One region of the Exiguobacterium sp. s192 genome, then DNA from elsewhere that is predicted to be linked to it. Evidence: riboswitches for the same ligand, from Rfam matches in the RefSeq annotation. Region 1 holds a riboswitch; each other region holds the start of a gene.
What was found. Region 1 has a riboswitch for thiamine pyrophosphate ahead of thiD (bifunctional hydroxymethylpyrimidine kinase/phosphomethylpyrimidine kinase). Riboswitches for the same ligand answer to the same signal wherever they lie in the genome.

Region 1 (5,220 bases):
TGCAGGACAACGTGTCAGTCAAGGGGAACAAATTGGAGCCCTTGGTAGCACAGGGAATTCAACAGGTCCTCACCTGCACTTCGAGATTCACGTAGGTGGATACAGCTACAGTGCTTCCGGTCCAGCAAATACAGTTAATCCAATGTCTATGTTATAAAAATTCACAGAAATCCTTGCTTCGGCAAGGGTTTCTTTTTTTATGCGGTTTGCTGTCAGACGTTAATATGACAAAAAAACGTTTTCACTTGAAACACAAATGAAACGTTACTGAAACTATCGCGGTGCTATAATCAATCTCAGAGAGAAATACTTCGAATTAAATGCTTTTCAAATAAGAAATTATACATAAGTGAGGAAACCATACATGTTAAAAAAATTACTTTCAACGGTATTATTCGGAACATTACTGTTTACAAGTGTACCGATTTCAGGACATGCTGCGACGATTAAAGAGAAAAAATCGCAAAATGCAGCAGAACAGCGCAAGCTGGAAAAAGCCATCAAAAAACAGGAAGCTAAAATATCCAGCGAACAACAAGAAATTAACAAGATTGATGCTGCGATTAATGAAAACATCTTCCGGATTTCGGAAAAAAATAAGCAAATTCGTCAGTTGAATGTGCAAATCGAAGATCTTGAACAAGAGATTATTCGTTATGAAGAAATGTTAGCCAAGCAAGAGGAATTGCTAGGAGATCGGTTACGGGTTCTTCAAGAAAATGATGGGAATTCAATTAAATGGGAAGAAGTCATTTTTGGTTCAAAAAACTTAGGGGACCTGTTCAGTCGTGTCATGGCAGGAAAAAAGATCGCTGAACAAGATGATAAGATGATCGTGTCGTATTTGGAAACACAAGAAAAATTAGCTGAAGCAAAAGCTGAACTTGTTACGAAAAAAGCAGAACGTGTTCAAGAAAAAGAAGCTCTGCTCGTTCAAAAGAAACAGCTCAAACAGCAGATGAAAGAGCGAAGTGCAACGTTGAAAAAGCTGCGTAAAGGGAAAGTGAAATTTACGACAGAGCTACTCGATGCAAAAGAATTACAAGCGACACTGGAAGCACAAGAACGTGCCATTGCGGCAGCGAAAGCCGCAGCGAAAGCAGCGGCAGAAAAAGCGGCGGCTGAACAAGCGGCGGCTGAACAAGCAGCAGCTGAACAAGCCTCAAAAACAGCGGCTGACACGACACGTAAGTCGACTGGAAAAGCAGACAGTCCTGCACCGGTCGTCAGTGTGCCTGCTGGATCGGCGAAGTTTATTCGACCGGCAGCAGGTGGTGTCTCACAAGGCTTCGGACCAGCAAGTGGTGTAAATGGGTATACATTCCATAATGGAGTCGACATCAGTGGTCCTGTCGGTTCGCCGATTCGCGCAGCAGCAGCAGGAACGGTCATTACAGCCGGAAGTGGCGGACCATACGGAAATCATGTCATGATTTCACACTTCCTGGATGGACAAGTGTATACGACGGTTTATGCGCATATGAATTCGTTATCCGTCGGGGCGGGTCAAACCGTATCACAAGGACAATCACTCGGAACACTTGGAAGCACAGGAAATTCGACAGGTCCACACCTTCACTTTGAGTTACATGTTGGTGGATACCAGTATAGTGCGACAGGACCGGCGAATACGGTCAATCCTCTCGGATATTTCTAAAAACGGGCTTCGGCTCGTTTTTTTTTTATGGCTGTGCTACAGTGAAAAAGAATATTATTACGAGCAACTAGGGGAGCTGGAGGAGTCCGGCTGAGAGGAAAACCATTCTGTTTTCGACCCTGTCACCTGAACTGGATAATACCAGCGTAGGAAAGTTGAGATCGAAGACATGAAAGTATCGTCCGGTGTAACCGGTCGTTCATGGCGTCGTCTGCTTTTTTACAGCGGACGGCGCTTTTTGTTTTGTCGTCCGTTTTCTCTCCTTAGATTTGCTCACACGAAAGTGAGGAAACGATATGAAACATGTACTGACGATTGCAGGATCTGATTCCGGTGGTGGAGCGGGAATTCAGGCAGATTTAAAAACATTCTCCGCCCTTGGTGTCTACGGTATGAGTGTCATTACAGCAATCACTGCCCAAAATACGTTAGGGGTCCAGGCGGTTGAAGATGTGTCGCCGGCGCTCGTCGAGGCACAACTCACCTCGATTTTTTCAGATATTCGTGTGGATGCCGTCAAAATCGGGATGGTCTCGAATCAAGAAACCATCCACGTCATCGCGCAACAACTCAAACACTGCCGAGTTCCGATCATTTTAGATCCGGTCATGGTCGCGAAAGGCGGGCACGATTTACTGCAGACGGATGCGAAGCAGGCATTGATGGAGGAACTGTTACCGCTCGCGACACTCGTGACACCCAATATTCCGGAAATCGAGCGGATGATCGGTTACCCGGTTCAATCGATCGAGGAAATGCGGCAGGCCACAATTGAGCTGTCTAAACAACGGGTGGACTCTGTTTTGCTGAAAGGCGGACATTTGGAAGGGCAGCAAGCCACGGATCTTTTATATACACAAGGTCAACACCATTTCTTTGAGCAGGAGCGTCTGGATCGTCTGCATACACACGGGACAGGGTGTACGTTGTCCGCAGCGATTGCAGCACGCCTTGCATTAGGAGACTCGCTTACCGACAGTGTAGCCCATGCCAAGCGGTACGTGACGGAAGCGATTCGTCATGGTTTTGCGCTTGGTCACGGGATTGGACCGACTCATCACTTTTATGAATTCTGGAGGGAAAATCATGTTACGAACCATTGAGGAAAAAAAACCATTGATCCATCATTTAACGAATACCGTGACCATTAATGATTGTGCCAATATGACACTTGCACTCGGCGGATCTCCTGTCATGGCGGACGATTTGTTAGAAGTTGAAGAGATGGTGGCACTTGCCGATGCCGTCGTGATCAACACAGGGACGTTGAGTCCTGCGATGCGCGAGGCGCAATTGTTGGCAGGGAAAACCGCCAACCGTTTAGGAAAACCGGTCATTTTAGATCCAGTCGGAGCAGGTGCGACTACTTTACGAACGGATTTTATGAAGGAACTGATGCAACAGATTCAATTTACGGTGATTAAAGGAAATGCTTCAGAAATCAAAACGTTACTTGGGCAGGCGACGACAACAAAGGGAGTCGACGTCGCCGAAGGAGAATCGCTGGATTTTCATGCAGTCCGGGCGTTTGCAGCCGAATCCAATCAAGTCATCGTGGTCACAGGACCGGTTGACTTCGTGACGGACGGACAGCACGAGCTTCATCTTGATGTCGGAACGAAACGGCTGGGTCAAGTGACGGGGACGGGATGTATGACAGCTTCTTTGATTGCGACGCTGTTAGGGGCCGGTTATGCACGTTTTGAAGCTGCTGCTTTAGGAACCTATTTGATGGGGAAAGCCGGAGAGCAGGCGGATGAGAAAAAAGGAATCGGCGATTTTCGGACCGGTTTGTTTAATGCCGTCAGCTTGATGACAGAGGAGACACTCCGGGAGGTGCACTTTAATGAAGCCTGATTATTTAGTGTATGCCGTGACGGATCCGCGTCTTCAATCCAGATCCCGACTGGTCGAAGCAGTGGAAGCGACGATCAAGGGCGGGGCGACGATTGTTCAATTGCGGGAAAAAGAAGCCTCCGGAAAGGAATTTCTAGAAGCGGCCGCTCAACTGAAAATACTCGCGGACCGGTACAGGGTTCCGCTTATCATCAACGACCGGATTGATATCGCGCAGCTCGTGCAGGCAGGACTGCACATCGGGCAGGAAGATATTCCGTTATCCGAAGCCCGTCGACTCTTGCCGACCGCTACAATCGGTGTCTCGGTCTCGACAGTCGAACAAGCCATCTCGGCTGAACAAAACGGGGCGGATTATCTTGGTGTCGGTTCGCTTTTCCCGACTGCAACTAAAAACGACGCGACGTTCATGTCGAAAGAGACATTGCATGCAATCCGGCAAGCGGTTGAGCTTCCGTTGGTCGGGATCGGTGGCATCACGCTGGAAAATATTTCAGAAGTAGGGGCGGCAGTGGATGGATTTGCCGTCGTCTCCGCATTATTTGCCCAACCGGATGTCGAACGGGCGACAAGAGAATTTAAAGAAGCCGCCAAACAGGTGCATCAGAGCGTTTCAGACAGGGTATAATCACCTGAAGAGGTGATGTACGTGAAATGGCAGTCTATTCGATTTCGGGGACGCTGGATTCGATACAGAATCGAACCACAAATCATTCGGGTCGATAATCGTGGGAAATATCATTTAGGGGCAGTATTGTTTCCGTTTCCCAATCGTTATTCTTATCAATTAGCCGTCCTGTTAAAAAATAAATATCAACAACGGTATAAGCGATCGTTATTCATTCAAACAAGCTCCATTGCGACAGAGATTTGGGGTCATACCCATCTGGATATTTACTACCGGATCATGTTGTGTCTACCGCTACCCAAACTGTTACGGAGACGATACCGGGAACGGTTGATGAGTACAGGCATCATCGATATTGGTGTTCGGGCCGTCGATAACAACCGGATTGTCTGGGATATCGGAAATTTTTTAGGGGGCTGGCTCTTTTACTCGATCACGAGACGAAATCACCATAAACGATGATTTCGCACGTGCATCAGCCGTCGTTGCAAACAGAAAGGGTGATTCAGCTCTTCTGACCAAAAGCTCATGCTTGATTTCATTTGCTTGCAATTGAGGCAAAACGATGGTGCAATTGGAAGGAAAGAGGTGATGACAATGGAAGCACCCCGTTGTGAAACGATTGCCATTGATGCGAAACGCGCCAAAGAAATCGAGCAGGTCGTCGATACGATTCCGACGCTCGAAATCGGAAAACTGTTTAAAGTCTTATCCGACGCAACGCGGTTACGGATTGCGTACGCTTTAACCGTTGAGGACGAACTGTGCGTTTGTGACGTCTCGGCTTCAGTCGACTGTTCGATTGCAACCGCTTCTCACCATCTGCGGACCTTGCTGAAACAAGGATTGGTCAAATATAGAAAAGAAGGAAAAGTTGTTTATTATTCACTTGATGACTACCATGTCTCCTCTCTTGTTCATTTGGCGATGGAGCACGTCAATGAGGGTAAAGCGACATCCTAAAAAAATACGTATCGAATATGCCATGAAAAGAAAGGCGTATCCGATACGTGTTTTTTGTTTTAAGAAGCGGTTTTGGAACGATGAAAGACGATGATAGTCGTCGCAACAAGTAAAA
Region 2 (5,220 bases), on a different contig from region 1:
ACAAGGTGTCTCCTGCGGTAAAACGGTGTATGTCATGCCGTAACTGGCGACACATGCCCCGTAAATCCAAGGAATCTTCCGCTGCGCCGCTACATCATTGATCAGCATCCGGATCGCGAAATTGTCTGTCGCATCCATGATCAAATCTGCCTGCGCAATGAGTCGATCAATGTTTGTCGCCGTCACGTCTTCCACAATCGCTTCAATCGTCACCGTCGAATTGACTTCGCAAAGCCGTTGCTTGGCTGCGACCGCTTTCGGCAACCGTTCCCGGGCATCCCGTTCCGTGTACAATTGTTGCCGTTGGAGATTGCTCCACTCGACGTAATCGCGATCAATCAAGGTCACCCGTCCGACACCGGCCCGGACGAGCTGTTCCGCACTGGCTGTTCCGAGCGCACCAAGACCGATGATGACGACGCAGCGCTCAGCCAGTTGATCTTGTCCGTCTTGTCCGATTGGACGAAAGCGGATTTGGCGGCTGTAGCGGTCCGTCATGGACGGCTGATTCCAATCGTCGGACTGCTTGCCGTCGCATACCGTTTTTTCTCGATCCGTCCCGCTTCGAAACCGAGACGCCCGGCTTCGACCGCCAGTTTCATTGCCTGTGCCATCTTGACCGGATCGGTGGCGTGGGCGACCGCAGAATTCAGCAAGACACCGTCGGCACCGAGCTCCATCGCGTAAGCCGCGTCAGCCGGTGAACCAATCCCCGCATCCACGATGACCGGGACCGTCATCTGCTCGATGATGAAACTGAGCGCAAGCGGGTTTAAAATCCCCTGCCCTGAACCGATCGGTGACGCTGCCGGCATGATTGCGTGACAGCCCAGTTCCTCGAGCCGACGCGCGAGCAACAAATCATCCGATGTATACGGCAAGACAATGAAACCGTCCTTGATTAATTCCTCTGCCGCCCGTAAGGTTTCGATCGGATCCGGCAATAACGTCTTGTCGCAACCGATCACCTCGACTTTGACCATGTCACACATGCCGGATGCCCGGGCGAGCCGAGCCAGCCGGACGGCTTCTTCCGCCGTTTTTGCGCCCGCCGTATTCGGCAACAGATCATAACGACTTAAGTCGAGTGCCGCAAGTGGATTCGTCTGTTCCTTCGCAAAGACATCGAGACGCCGGACGGAAAACGTTAAAATGTTCGTTTCCGATGCTTCGACCGCTTGTTGTTGCGTCTCAGCGTCCGGGTATTTTCCCGTTCCGAGTAATAATCGTGATGCAAATGTTTTTCCGCCAATTTCTAACATGTTATCCGCCTCCTACAAAATGAACGATTTCAACGACATCACCGGATTGGACGTTCGTGTCCGTATACCGGGACCGGTCGATGATTTGATGATTTTGTTCGATGATGACGACCTCTTCATCGATGTTCAACTGCTGAATCAAGTCGTGTAGCGTCTTCGTTTGTTCCGCCAGTGGATAGTCTTTCCCATTCAATCGGATCTGCATGTATTCTCCTCCTCGTGTCGTCTGCAACAAAATGCCTCCAGCGCAACTTCCGGTTTTCGGTTCATGACACAATCGGCGAGGACTTGTGCCGTCACCGGAGCGAGCAAGATGCCGTGCCGGTGATGTCCCGTCGCGACCAACAAACCGTCAATCCCTTTGACCCGTCCAAGATACGGTAAACCGTCACGGGTCTGCGGCCGGACACCGGACCAGATGTCAACCAGTGCCGCATCACGGATCGGCGGATACACGTCAATTGCTGCCGCCAACAGGTCCGAGACGCTGCCCGCGTTGACCGTCGTTGACTCCTCACCAACATGTTCCGTCGCGCCGATGATAATCCGTCCGTCTGCTTTCGGGACAAGATACACCGTCTCATGAAACAAAGTCTGCTCCAGTCGACCGGTTGTGAGACGGACAGACAGGCACTCACCTTTGACCGGAAGCGTATCAATCGGAATCCCGATCGTTTGCAACAACGGTTCCGACCCTCGTCCGCCGGCGATGACGACCTGCCGACCAACCTTTTGTCCCCGGCTTGTCTCCACCCCGGTTACCGTCTCGTTGTCCCGCAGAAGACGCAAGACACTTACCTGTTCTTCAATCACGCCGCCCCGCTGTTCAATCGCTTGCCGTAACGCACGGACAAGCAACGGAGGATCGACTTGACCGACCCGTTCAAATTGGACGGTTTGCTTTGCCTGGCGCAGCTGAAACGGCAGTTCGAGATAGCCGCTCGTCAACCCGGTCTCGTCGAACAATTGACGGACAAGCTGCGGATACAGGACGCGGCTGACTGCCGCTAACGCATGTAGCGGTTCCGACAGTTCTTCGTCCGTCGCGAGCATTCCCGCTGCCGCCCGTGTCGCGCCTTGTCCGACTGCCGACTGATCGATCACGTGAACACGTTGACCCCGCTGTAGCAACTCATAGGCGAGCGTCAAACCGATGATACCGGCACCGACGATTAATACATCCGGTTGTTTCATCGTCCAATCACCGCCCGGAACCGTCCGGCTGCTTCCGCCGGATGGGCTTGTCCCAAAATCCCGGACAGGACGGCAACTCCGCTGCACCCGGTCGTTAAGACATCAGACAGATTTTCCGGTTTGATTCCGCCGATGGCGATGACCGGGATTGATGTCCAGTCGACGACTTGCTGTAACGCATCGAGTCCCCGTGGCGCCACGCCGGGTTTCGAATCCGTCTCAAAAATATGACCGTACATCACGTAATCGGCGCCGGCTTGTTCCGCCACCATCGCTTCGGTCAACGAGTGAACCGATTGACCGATGGAGATCGTCGGAAACTGTGCCCGGACACGCTCGACCGACAGACTGCGGCGTGTCAACTGGACGGTCGTGCCGGTGACGAGTGCAGCATCGAGCCGGTCATGGACAACCAACTGGTCTGCGCGGACTCCTTGGTCGAGCAACGTATCAATGCAGGAAACCAATTCCCGGACTGACCAGGTTGGCTCCCGTAAGTGGATGCGATCGACGGACAGTGCGAGCTGCGGAAGGGTCTGTTCCAGCACTTCCTTACTGTCGCGTCCGGTTGTAATCAGGTGTAAATGTGACATCGTTCCCCCTCCTTTCCACACGAAAAAGGACCACCCCATGAACTGATGGAGTGGTCCTACGAAAAGGGCGACGCTTGGCGTTCCCTCGATAGATGATCGGATACCACTTCCCTCCGCTAGTACGAACTAGATCAGGTTCAAAGGGTCCGGATACTTCCGTCTCAGTCTGCTGCGAGACTCCCCTAGTGTAGATATTTATTTGTGTGGTACGTCTGTAGTCTACCACGGGTAGTCCGATTAGTTCCACCCTTGATTAGTGTCGCATGTCCAATTCGACCGCTTTGACCTGCTCGATCAAGCGTTGGTATTCGTCGACACGTTTCGTTTGCGACAAGTCATACGTTTGTTTTAAGCGTAAGACCCGCATGACTTTCTGGTTGAGATCGGCTGTCGACAGTTTCCCTTGTTTGATCCGCGCCATGATTTCCTTGTGAACGGACGCGTACGCTCCGGGTGTCGAGAACATCGCCATGTCCGCACCGTTTTCAAGTGCAAGACCTGCCGCTTGAGCTAATCCGTACCGTTCTGTGATGGCTCCCATGACGAGATCGTCCGTGATGATGACACCATCAAATTTCAGTTCACTCCGTAACACACCGGTCATGACTTCTTTCGATAATGAGGACGGTCGATTTTTGTCGAGAGCCGGGAACAGGATATGCGCGACCATGACCATTTCAGCCCCGTCTTGAATCGCCCGTTTAAACGGGACTAGCTCCGTCTGCTCAAGTTCCGCTTTCGTCGCATCGACCCGCGGCAGACCGACATGTGAGTCGACGGTCGTATCTCCGTGTCCCGGAAAATGTTTGACGACCGGCACGATATCTTCTTCCTTCATTCCCTGCATCAATGGCACACCAAGTCGTGCCACTTGTTGCGGGTCCGCACTGAGCGCCCGGTCGCCGATGATCGGATTCGCCGGATTACTGTTGACGTCAAGGACCGGTGCAAAATCCATGTTGAATCCGTAAAAACGGGAAATGGAGCCAAGCGTCTGCCCGACGTCTTCCATTAATTCCGGATCATTTTTTTGACCATATGCCAGGCTCGGCGACAGTTTGAGTCGGGCGTCCGGAACCCGGCTGACCCGTCCGCCTTCTTCGTCAAAACCGACGAATGCCCGTTGATCCGACGTTTGCGCTTCGTTGATATCAGTCGTCAATGCCTTCAGTTGGTCGGATGACGTGATATTACCGCCGAGTAACAACACTCCCCCTAGCGCATGTTGCTGCAACAGCCGGCGATCCGCTTCCGTCAATGCCGTTCCGGCCACACCGATGTAGAGCAGTTGATCGACTTTTTCCGCCGTCGACATCTGAGAGACCGTCTGCTTAAGTTCATTTTCCGCTTGTTCCCGGGCAGACGGTTGCTCCGGTTTTTGTGGTTTCGGCTGTTTTGTTTCTTCGGCTTGCTTCGGTGCCGGTTCGTTCGGTTTCGCGGTCTCGTCGACACAACCGGACAGTAAGACAGTTGCTAAGACAACAGGGAAAAACAGCTTCAAATCGGTTCCTCGTTTCGGACGCCGTTGATTGAATAGTAGACTTCAATTTCTGCGTTCAACGATTGGGAGACGGAGCAGTATTTGTCTTTTGACAATGAAATCGCCCGACGGACCTTATCTTCCGGTAAATCGCCTTCAAGCCGGTAATGGATCGAAATCGTCGTGAAGCGGCGCGGATGGTCATCTGCCCGTTCCCCTTCGATGTCCATTTCAAATGAGGTCAACGTCAAACGCATCTTCTCTAAAATCGAGACGATGTCGATGCCGGTACAGCCGGCAACGGCGTGGAGTAACAGCTCCGTCGGTCGCGGTGCTTGATTGTCGCCTCCGTTATCCGGTGCTGCGTCCATCGCTAAGTGATGCCCGGATTCAGTCTCGCCGCTAAATCCCATCTTGTGGTTCCAAGTGACTGTTGCTTGCATGTTCCGTCACGTCCTTTACTCGTTTTTTAGTTGTCTTTACTTCTTCAGTATACCCGAATCTCCGCCAAGTGAAATTGACGTGCTATTCGCAATAATGCTTCTTTTTCGCCTTCCTCTAAATCCTGTTTCCGCACCACTTGAATCATGCTATTCTGATACACGATAGTTTTTTGCGCACAGGCGCTAGAAGTGAGGAATGTGTATGTCATCATCATCGACTCGTTTGAGTCAAACCGACTGGCTGTTGA
Region 3 (5,220 bases), on a different contig from region 1:
ACGCCATTGATCATGCACATGCGCACCGGATCATCCATCGCGATATCAAACCACAAAACATGCTCGTCCGAGCGGATGGAACCGTCAAAGTGACAGATTTCGGCATCGCCGTTGCGATGTCGAATGCGACGCTGACGCACACGATGTCTGTGTTAGGATCCGTCCATTACTTTTCGCCGGAACAGGCGAAAGGGAAATTCGCGGATGAAAAATCAGATATTTATTCACTGGGAGCGGTACTCTACGAATTGGTGACAGGAAAAGTTCCGTTTGAAGGGGATTCACCGGTCGCAGTGGCCTTAAAACACCTGCAAGATACGGCGCGGCGTCCGACGGAATTAAATCCTGCCGTCCCACAAGCGCTGGAAAACTGTATCATGCAGGCACTCGCGAAAGCACCACATGACCGGCAACAGTCGGTGGCGGCCTTTAAAGAGGACATGGTGACCGCCATGTCTGACGAACGGGCACAGGAAGGCATTCGTGGAGACGATGAAATGGAACAGACGATGGTGTTGAGTCCCGTGTCTTTGCCAAACGATTCGAAAGAAGAAGCCGTGTCTCCAACGGTTGCGACGGTCTTGCCGAAGGAACAAAAGAAAAAGAAGCGGACCTGGTGGATCGTGCTCGTCTTGTTCCTGTTACTGGGCGGGGCGGCAACGACGTTTGCGATGTGGCCGGATCCGACAGTAGTCGTTCCGAACGTAGCGGAAACGGATGCAGACGAAGCAGAGACGAAACTCGAAAAACTCGGGTTCCTCGTCGAGTCGACGGAACGTTCCAGTGACACGGTCGAAGAAGGTCTTGTCATCAGTCAGTCACCGCGCGCAGAGGCGGCTGTCAAAAAAGGATCAACGGTCGAGTTAGTCGTCTCGACGGGAAGTGATCCGGTCGAAGTGCCGGATGTATCCGATGAAACAGAAAAACGAGCGATTGCGATATTAAAGGACAGTGGATTTGAGAAAGTGGATGTTGAACGGGAAGAATCAGAAGACATCGAACGCGGAAATGTCATCCGACAGTCCATCTCAGCCGGAACCGAGGTCATTGCGAAAGAACAAATGATCACCATCACGGTCTCGAACGGTTCTTCTGCCTTTGCGCTAAAGGATTTGACGAATCTATCGAGCGATGAAGCCAAAGCGTACCTGGATGAAATGGGACTGGACGGGACATTTGAACAAGAGTTTTCAAGTGACGTCGAACTGGATCAAGTCATCCGGCAATTTCCACAGGCCGGTGTTCAAGTCGAACCCAATGACTCGGTGACGGTCTTTATCTCACGCGGTGAGGAAGAAAAAACAGTCACGGCTACATTCCCTGAAAAAGTGGTGTATGATGGCATCAGTGAAGAGGATGAACCAGCACCTCGTCAAGTCGTCCGGATTGAAACGGAAGATGCGAAAGGAAAGCGGACCGTCATCGAAGAATCGATTGATCAAGATGAAACCTTTGATGTCCCGTTGACGATTGATCCGGGGGAAGAAGGAAAAATCACGATCTATAAAGATGATGACGTATATCGTTCGAAGACCATTACGTATAATCAAGCAAAATCACAAGAGTAAGCAGCAGAATGCTGACAAAAGGAGTGCATAGGATGGCGGAAAGTCGAATTGAAGACAACCGGGACGGAACGATTATTCGTCTGCAAGGTGGATTTTATGATGTCATGACCCCTCAAGGAGAAATCCGGTCACGCGCCCGTGGTAATTTCAGAAAACGTGGAATCAGTCCTGTCGTAGGCGATGAGGTTGTATTACACATCGAAAGTGAGACCGGCTACATTTTGGAAGTGAAAGAACGTCAAAATTTCTTGGTCCGACCACCGGTTGCGAATATCGATCAAGCATTACTGGTCGTCTCAGCTGCGGAACCCGATTTTTCCGCCCATCTGCTCGACCGGTTTCTTGTGCTGATTGAAGCGAAGGACATTCAACCGATCATTATTTTGACGAAGATGGATTTGCTGCACGGAACTACCGAACTGGTGGTGAAAGAAGCCATCGCGGCGTACCGGAAAATCGGCTACCCTGTCATTGAGACTTCGAGTGAGACGCTTGTCGGAGTGGAGCTCGTCCGTCCCTTGTTGAAAGATAAGACGAGCGTACTGGCCGGACAATCCGGTGTCGGCAAAAGTTCGTTGCTCAACGCGCTTGAACCTTCGCTGGCCCTGGAAACGAGTCATATTTCGAAATCACTCGGACGCGGTCGACACACGACACGACATGTCACCTTGATTCCGCTCGGTGAAGGGTTAATCGGCGATACACCTGGTTTTTCAAACCTCGATTTCCCGCATGAAATGGAACTCGAAGAATTGCGTTGGTGTTTTCCAGAATTCGTCGCCTTGCAGGATGACTGTAAATACCGGGGATGTCTGCATTTGAATGAACCGGGATGTGCCGTCAAAGAAGCAATTGAAGCACACGAAATCATGCCCTCACGGTATACGAATTATGGTATGTTTGTAGAGGAAATCAAGAATCGAGCCCGGAGGTATTGAGATGATTAAAATTGCACCATCAATCTTATCAGCAGATTTTGCAAACTTGGAGCGGGACGTCAAAGCTGTCGAGGCGGCAGGCGCCGATTACATTCATTTTGATGTCATGGATGGTCAGTTTGTCCCGAACATTTCCTTTGGTTTACCGGTCTTAAACAGTTTACGCCAAAAAACAGATATGGTTCTCGACGTTCATTTAATGATTGATCGTCCGGAAAACTTTGTGGAGGCTTTTGTTGCAGCAGGTGCTGACATCGTGACCTTCCATGTTGAGGCGACGAACCATGTGCATCGTGTCCTCCAGCAAATCAAAGCAGCGGGTGCGAAGGCGGGGGTTGTTCTGAACCCGCATACACCGCTTACGACGATTGAACATGTCTTAGAAGAGGTCGATATGGTCTTGTTGATGACGGTTAATCCTGGATTCGGCGGTCAAGCCTTCCTGCCTGGTGTCATGACGAAACTGAAGCAACTTGCAGACCTAAAGGCAGAGCGTGGACTGACGTTTGAAATTGAAATTGATGGGGGTGTGAATGCGGAGACAGCGAAGCTGTGCATCGAAAACGGGGCGAACGTCCTTGTTGCCGGATCCGCGATTTACAATGCACCTGATTATACGGAAGCAATCACTAGTATTCGGAATGCGGCTCACGTATAATAAAAAGGCAAACAAAACTTAATGATGACCGCAAGGGGTGTCGCGTCAAGCGGCTGAGAGAAGTGATTGGACTTTAACCCTTCGAACCTGTTCCGTTCAGACGGACGTAGGGATGTGGCGCACGCAGGCAGTACGGCGTTCGTCGTACTGCCTTTTTGCCGTCCTGCGATTTTATTTTTAGGAGGAAACAAGTATGAAACGGCTACAAATGTTAATGGAAATTGCAATTTTTGCAAGTATCGGAGTGGTGTTTGATTTATTGATTCCCTTTAAGATGCCTCAAGGAGGAGCTATCAGCTTAGCGATGCTACCGATTTTTGTGATGGCGTTCCGTCACGGCGTCGTGGGTGGTGTCGTGACAGGAGCTCTCGTCGGAACGATTCAGCTGATGTTCGCGCCGCAAATCTTGACGGTCGTCCAACCGTTACTCGATTATACGATTGCATTTGGTGTTGTTGGACTGAGTGGTTTATTTGCCCGTCAAGTCAAAAAGGCGGCAGCGGCTGGGAAAAACGGACGTTTGATGGCCATCGTCCTGATGGCGACGTTCCTTGGTGCCGGATTACGGTATGTCTGCCATGTCATCAGTGGAATCGTCTTCTTTGCTGAATACGCAGAAGGTCCGGTCGTCCCGTACTCCTTGATTTACAATGCGACGTATATGGTTCCGTCGTATCTGTTGTGCGGTATCGTCGCAGGACTCTTGTTTACGACGGCGCCACGACTCCTCCGTTATTCGGCGCGAGGTGTCTGATGCGGGCTGTGATTGTTGCAGCAGGACCGGTCGAGGACATCCCGTCCTTAACGCCGTTCATCGACGAGAACACGGTGGTCATCGCTGTCGACGGCGGTGTCGCTACGCTAGTGCAACAAGGTCTTGCGTTTGACTTGGCAATCGGCGACTTTGATTCGCTTGGATATACGCCGGAAGGAGCGGTGATTCATCCGGCTGAAAAAGATGAAACCGATTTAGAGCTCGCTTTGCGTCATGTCAACGAACAGTATGAAGTGACGGACGTGTTGATTTTCGGGGCGACAGGTGGTCGACTGGATATGACCCTGCAAAACGTCTATTTATTGAAACAGTTTCCGGCAGCGCGTCTTGTGACGAAGCGGGAAGAGGTGCGTTTCTTACAGGAGGGACACGATCAAATCAAGGCGGACCAATACCATTACCTATCCTTCATTCCACTCGTTCCGACCCGCTTAACGCTTCGGGGTGTCAAGTATCCGCTAACCGATCATGACGTGCCCGTCGGCGGTTCCTTAACCGTCAGCAATGAATGGACGGATCATCAGCTTGCCGATGTCACGGTCCACACGGGTGAAGTGATCGTATTACGAAGTCTCTCTGATAATAAAAAATGACTGAAAAAAGAACGTGACGGTCAGGAAATCACTCCTGCAGCCGATCACGTTCTTTTGGATTATGGTTCTAAGGTCGAACTGGCTGCCTGACGTTCCGTTTGGGCAGCGAGATGGTTTCCTTTAACGAACCAATGATACGACGCCCATGTCAAAAGGAAGAAGGGAACACCGATATATAAGGCGATCCGTTGATCCGCTTGGAAAGCAAGGCTGATCAGAACAAGCAGGTTCAAAGAAAATGAGAGAATCGGTAAGACCGGGAAAAATGGTGTCTTGAACTTCAACTCATTGACAGAGTGTCCGTCTTTGATGAATTGGCGACGGAAGGCAATCTGTGAAGCAGAAATCGAAATCCATCCGACCTGCGCCCCGAGTCCGGCGAGTGACAACAACCAGATGAAAACGGTATCTTCTGCAAAAAAGGCGGTCAGGAGTGATAACATGGCGAATAACATCGTAAAGCACAACGCGCGCATCGGTACCCCGCGCGAATTGATGATTGCGAGTTTTTTTGAAATCATACCTTCCTGCGACATCGACCATAACATCCGTGTCGCCGCATACAAGCCTGAGTTTCCAACGGATAACAGGGCAGTCAAGACAACGATGTTCATCAAGTCAGCCGCATAAGGAATTCCGATAGCGTCAAATACCATGATGAACGGACTGCTGATTCCGCTAGCTGTTT
Region 4 (5,220 bases), on a different contig from region 1:
GTGGTCGCATGACGAGATCAAACGATTCATCCGTCCGTTTCTGATGCGGCGGACCAAAGATGAGGTGTTGCAGGATTTACCGAAGAAGCAGATTGTCCATCACTATACAGACCTTGGTCCGACACAGAAAAAGCTTTATGCCTCCTACTTATCTAAACTGCAACTGGAAACGTTGCGTCATTTGGATGAAACGAAACGTGAGGACCGGATCAAGTTGCTCGCCGGTTTGACCCGCTTACGGCAGATTTGCTGTGATCCGGCGTTGTTTGTCGAAGATTATACAGGCGAATCGACAAAGCTCGAACGCCTGCTTGAAATCATTGAAGAAAAAGTAGCGAGCGGACATCGGATCCTGATTTTTTCCCAGTATACGAAGATGCTGGCCCGGATTCGGGAACGACTGGCAGCACGACAACGTGCCCACTTTCTACTGACCGGTGAGACGCCGGTTGAAGACCGGGTCGCACTGTGTGACCGGTTTAATGCCGGTGAAGTCGATCTCTTCCTGATTTCCTTGAAGGCCGGCGGGACCGGTCTGAATCTGGCGACGGCAGATACCGTCATTTTATACGACAGCTGGTGGAATCCAGCCGTCGAGCAACAAGCGGCTGACCGGGCTCATCGATTGGGACAGCAGTCGCCGGTCGAAGTGATTAAGCTGTTGATGACCGGGACGATCGAGGAAAAGATGGCGGAATTACAAGATCGTAAAGCGACGATGATTGATGCCGTCCTATCGGATCAGAAGCCGGATGTTTTAACGATTCGTGAACTCGTCCGTCTGCTCGATCTCCCCGCTTTTGTCGATTCAGCAGGTGAGTAACCACACAAATCAAAGAAATTCTTAAAAAAATGAAGGACCTTCAATCCGTTGTCTATCAACAGGTTTGAAGGTCTTTCGACAATCAAATTCAGAAAAAAAGGTTTTAACTTTTGAAAGACAGGGGTATATCTACATTAGCACCGTACAACACGGTCGCTTTTCAATTATTGTTTCTCAATATCAGCGTAATGACCTGGGAGAGAAATGCTACTTACTCACTTCGTTTTTCATTTCTGAATGAAATCCAGTTGAACTAGCATTTAGCGCATGAATTTCTGTTGGAACCTATTGTTCCACTCCTACATTCATTACCTTTTGAGGGCTATACCAAATTCAAGGGGGAAATGAACATGTCAGTAACATTAAAAGTAGAAGAACGCGAAGTACGCCCACGCTCACTTAGAAAGCAATTACGTCATGAAGGAAAAGCTCTTGGTGTCGTGTATGGCTACAAAGTGGAAAGCACACCGATTTCATTCGACGAAAAAGAATTGGTCAAAGTTGTCCGTGATCACGGCGAAAACGTCTTGGTTGCTCTTCAAATCGGCGGTAAAAAGGTCAACACATTGATCAACAAACTCGATATGGACATCTTTACACCAACAATCAAACACGTTGAATTCATCGCTGTTAAAATGGATGAAGAAACAGAAGTCGAAACGGATATCGTCCTCGTCGGCGAAGCAGCTGGCGCGAAACTTGGCGGATTCCTTTCACAAACACTCTTTAAAGTAACAGTTGCCGCAACACCAGATAAATTACCGGAACGCATCGAAGTGGATGTAACGGAACTTGCAATCGGAGATTCGATTACAGTCGCTGATCTTCCGGAAGAAAAAGATTTCCGTGTCGTCACAGAAGGTGACATCCAAGTTGCAGCGGTCGTTGAATCGACACTTGAAGCTGAACTTGAAGAAATCGAAGAAGCAGAAGCTGAGGCACAAGCAGCTGATGCGGATACAGCGACAGACGATTCAGAACAAACTTCTGAAGAGCAAGCTGAAGAAAACAAAGAAGGCAAAGAGTAATCTTTTCTCCCCTCCCCTCGTGGGAGGTTTTTTTATGCATATTGACAAGTCGCGGCGACAGCCGTACAGTGAAGAAGGTACACATCATTGACACATCCACTAGGGGAGCCCGCTCGGCTGAGACGATTTACTTCGGACCCTTTGAACCTGATCTAGTTCATACTAGCGTAGGAAAGTGGAGCGGAATCCTCGTGCTCTTTTTCTGCATCTTGCAGGTTACACGACCGCTCTCTTTTCATAGAGGGCGGTCTTTTTTGTGGTTTCTTTGTGGGTGTGCATTCAAAGGAGAAGTGATTATGAACAGTTGGAAAATGAAAGAAATCATCGTCATGATGATGCTCGCCGTAGCTTGTGGTGTCCTCTACTTAGGATGGTCGACGTTATGGTTGCCGATCTCGGCCATCTTCGGACCGGTCGGTGCAAACTGGATGTTCGGCATCTGGGTCATCGCCAGTCCCCTTGTCGCCTACATCATTCAAAAACCAGGCGCGGCATTGATTGCAGAAGTCGTCGCTGCTGCCGTCGAGTTGTTTACAGGGAGTCACTTCGGCTTATCGGCACTGTTGATTGGATTTGCACAGGGAATCGGAGCCGAGATCGCTTTTGCCGTGTTCGGCTACCGGACGTTTAATACGTTCACCTTGATGTTGTCCGGTGTCTTTGCCGCCGTCGGAAGTATGGTCTACAGCCTCATCGTAAATGGATTTGCCTATTATACGACGACGACACTGCTGTTGACGTTTTCCCTGCAACTCGTCAGCGGAGCATTGCTCGGTGGATTGCTCGCCAAACTAATCGTCGACGCGCTCGTTAAAACCGGGACATTGAACGGTTATGCGATCGGACGGCAACGAAAGCAGCGTGCCGCATGATGCAGTGCGCGCACCTGTCCGTCCGTTATCCGGATCAGGATTCTCCGGTCTTACACGACTTGTCGATCAGGATTCAAAAAGGAGAAACGACCTTGCTCGTCGGTCCAAGCGGCAGCGGCAAGACGACCTTTTTACACGTTCTTGCCGGTCTGTTGCCGGATACGATTGAAGCAGATGTCACCGGTCACTGGTCGACCGAGGGAACGGTCGGGATTTTGTTCCAACAGCCGGACGATCAGTTTTGTATGCAGACGGTCGGAGCGGAAATCGCCTTTAGTCTCGAGAACCGGCAGATTATCCGCAGTGAGATGGAGGAACGCATCCAGTTGCTGCTGGCGCGGGTCGGACTTGATCTTGCCTTGACGACACCGATTGCCGAACTGTCCGGCGGGATGAAGCAACGGCTCGCGTTGGCCTGTGTCCTCGCCCTTGAACCGGATATCTTATTACTGGATGAACCGACGGCACAACTCGACCCGAGTGGTCAACGGACGATGATGCATCTGATTGAAGAATTGCACCGTGATCCCGACATGACGCTCGTTCTGATCGAACATCAGCTCGATCAGTGCGTGACGTTTGCCGACCGGGTACTTGTCTTTGAAGGTGGTCGCTTATTGCTTGATGGCACACCGTATGACGTGTTTCATCAACAGCGGAATGTGATGACGGCGCTTGGGATTACGATGCCGCTCCTCTACCCTTACGGACTGGAGACCTTACCGGAACTGTCCGGACAAGCCTGTCATCTGAAGAAACGTCCGGTTGAACGTCGAGCGGTTGGAACGGAGCGGACATTTGAGCTGACGCGGGTCCGTGTCAAACGGGGGAAACGGACGATTCTTAACGATTTTTCATGGACGACCTTTTCCGGTCAATGGATCATGCTCGTCGGACGCAACGGGGCTGGAAAAAGCACGGTCCTTGAGACACTGGCGAAATTGCTTCCGTCCCAAGGCGATATCCGCTTGTTCGACACCCCGCTTCGGAGATGGTCGGACCGGACGTATTACCAACAAGTCGGCTTTGTTTTTCAACAACCGGACTTCCAATTTCTTAAACAGACGGTCACCGACGAACTTGCCATCAGCTGTGCTACCTTTGATCCGGAACGGGTCCAGACAGCCTTGCGTCACTATCGACTGACCGATGTCGCGGATCAGTTTCCCCTCGCGCTCAGTCTCGGGCAAAAAAGACGGTTGAGTGTCGCGACGATGTTACTGGAACGAAAAGCTGTTTTGTTGCTCGATGAACCGACCTTTGGACAAGACGCTGAGACGACGGCACATATCATCGACGTGCTGCATCAAGCCCGGGAGGCAGGAACGACCGTGATCATGGTGACGCACGACATGGAGCTGGTCCACCGTTACGCCGACCGTGTCGTCGTCATCGGCGAGGAACGGGTCCAGTTTGACGGGACGCCGCTGGAGTTGTTTCAGGAAGAAGCACTTTTGGAACAAAACCAACTGTTCCGTCCGGTATCGTTTCTGTATCAACAACTCGAGGAGGTGAAACACCGTGCAGGAAAACGACACACCGCTCGCGCGTATTAATCCGGCGGTCAAGCTTGGAACGCTCCTCTATATGATGGTGTTGCTGATTACGACGTCGAGTCTGCAGGTGACGCTTGCCTTAGCGGTACTTGCTGCCGTCGGGATCTGCAGTTCCGGTTGGCGTTTGCCGACGCTCCTTCTGCGCTTGACTCCCTATGGTGTCTTGTTTTTATTGACGTTTTGGATGATGGCGGCGTTTGGCAAAGGCAGCACCGAACTTTGGACGTTCGGCTGGTTTCGGATTACGGAAGAAAGTCTTGATCATGCCTGGTTGATTGCGACCCGGATGCTTGCATTTGTCTTCCTGAGCTTGACGTTCGTTGCAACGACGGATCCGACACGGTTCGTCATGAGCCTGATTCATCAGTGCCGCCTGCCGGTCCGTCTGGCCTACGGTTTTTTAGCCGGTCTACGCTTTATTCCGATCTTTCGGCAAGCGATTCGGACCATTCGCCAAGCCCGGCGTGTCCGCCGGCAACGGTCGATCTGGCCCTGGCAAACGTTTTTTGACATTAGCTTGCCCCTCTTTACGACGAGCATCATCCGGTCGGAACAGATTGCGATTGCGATGGAAGCACGACAGTTTCAAACAAACCGGACGTATTATGTTCGACCGATCGTCACCCGCTTCGATCTGTTGTTTTTCGGTCTCGTCAGCAGCATCGCGACGTCGCTTCGTCTTTTTGTCTGACCTGCGCAAGATTACTTCCTGCTACATCAGGGAAATACCATCTCAAGTGTAAAGAATTCAAAAAAGGAGGTGAACGTCGTGAAACGAATCATTTTAGTAGGTGCGGGTCATGCGCATTTAGAATGTATTCAACAAGGCAGTCATCCGGATGTCAACTGGATCGTCATTAATCCTTCACGCTATCAATATTATTCCGGGATGTTCTCGGGGTTGGCGGACGGGACCTATACGCTCGACGAGACCCGGATCG

Region 2: another riboswitch for thiamine pyrophosphate. It lies ahead of KNP87_RS07395 (thiamine phosphate synthase); the one in region 1 lies ahead of thiD (bifunctional hydroxymethylpyrimidine kinase/phosphomethylpyrimidine kinase).
Region 3: another riboswitch for thiamine pyrophosphate. It lies ahead of thiT (energy-coupled thiamine transporter ThiT); the one in region 1 lies ahead of thiD (bifunctional hydroxymethylpyrimidine kinase/phosphomethylpyrimidine kinase).
Region 4: another riboswitch for thiamine pyrophosphate. It lies ahead of KNP87_RS03605 (ECF transporter S component); the one in region 1 lies ahead of thiD (bifunctional hydroxymethylpyrimidine kinase/phosphomethylpyrimidine kinase).

Annotation. Positions count from the first base shown of each region.
Region 1 is NZ_JACSMS010000005.1:115,475-120,694, reverse strand. Features, by position in the region: gene KNP87_RS10330 (murein hydrolase activator EnvC family protein) at 1-157, shown strand, start outside; gene KNP87_RS10325 (murein hydrolase activator EnvC family protein) at 365-1,657, shown strand; TPP riboswitch at 1,717-1,827, shown strand; gene thiD (bifunctional hydroxymethylpyrimidine kinase/phosphomethylpyrimidine kinase) at 1,954-2,760, shown strand; gene thiM (hydroxyethylthiazole kinase) at 2,744-3,514, shown strand; gene thiE (thiamine phosphate synthase) at 3,504-4,142, shown strand; gene KNP87_RS10305 (hypothetical protein) at 4,164-4,604, shown strand; gene KNP87_RS10300 (ArsR/SmtB family transcription factor) at 4,740-5,105, shown strand; gene KNP87_RS10295 (CHASE3 domain-containing protein) at 5,165-5,220, opposite strand, start outside.
Region 2 is NZ_JACSMS010000003.1:47,294-52,513, reverse strand. Features, by position in the region: gene KNP87_RS07415 (ThiF family adenylyltransferase) at 1-498, opposite strand, end outside; gene KNP87_RS07410 (thiazole synthase) at 495-1,262, opposite strand; gene thiS (sulfur carrier protein ThiS) at 1,264-1,467, opposite strand; gene KNP87_RS07400 (NAD(P)/FAD-dependent oxidoreductase) at 1,452-2,543, opposite strand; gene KNP87_RS07395 (thiamine phosphate synthase) at 2,453-3,049, opposite strand; TPP riboswitch at 3,141-3,243, opposite strand; gene nagZ (beta-N-acetylhexosaminidase) at 3,303-4,550, opposite strand; gene KNP87_RS07385 (OsmC family protein) at 4,547-4,972, opposite strand; gene KNP87_RS07380 (MFS transporter) at 5,169-5,220, shown strand, end outside.
Region 3 is NZ_JACSMS010000001.1:325,339-330,558, forward strand. Features, by position in the region: gene pknB (Stk1 family PASTA domain-containing Ser/Thr kinase) at 1-1,568, shown strand, start outside; gene rsgA (ribosome small subunit-dependent GTPase A) at 1,601-2,506, shown strand; gene rpe (ribulose-phosphate 3-epimerase) at 2,508-3,164, shown strand; TPP riboswitch at 3,188-3,294, shown strand; gene thiT (energy-coupled thiamine transporter ThiT) at 3,358-3,918, shown strand; gene KNP87_RS01595 (thiamine diphosphokinase) at 3,918-4,532, shown strand; gene KNP87_RS01600 (amino acid permease) at 4,592-5,220, opposite strand, start outside.
Region 4 is NZ_JACSMS010000001.1:700,138-705,357, forward strand. Features, by position in the region: gene KNP87_RS03595 (DEAD/DEAH box helicase) at 1-823, shown strand, start outside; gene KNP87_RS03600 (50S ribosomal protein L25/general stress protein Ctc) at 1,174-1,851, shown strand; TPP riboswitch at 1,943-2,042, shown strand; gene KNP87_RS03605 (ECF transporter S component) at 2,148-2,723, shown strand; gene KNP87_RS03610 (ABC transporter ATP-binding protein) at 2,720-4,279, shown strand; gene KNP87_RS03615 (energy-coupling factor transporter transmembrane component T family protein) at 4,245-4,970, shown strand; gene KNP87_RS03620 (NAD(P)/FAD-dependent oxidoreductase) at 5,049-5,220, shown strand, end outside.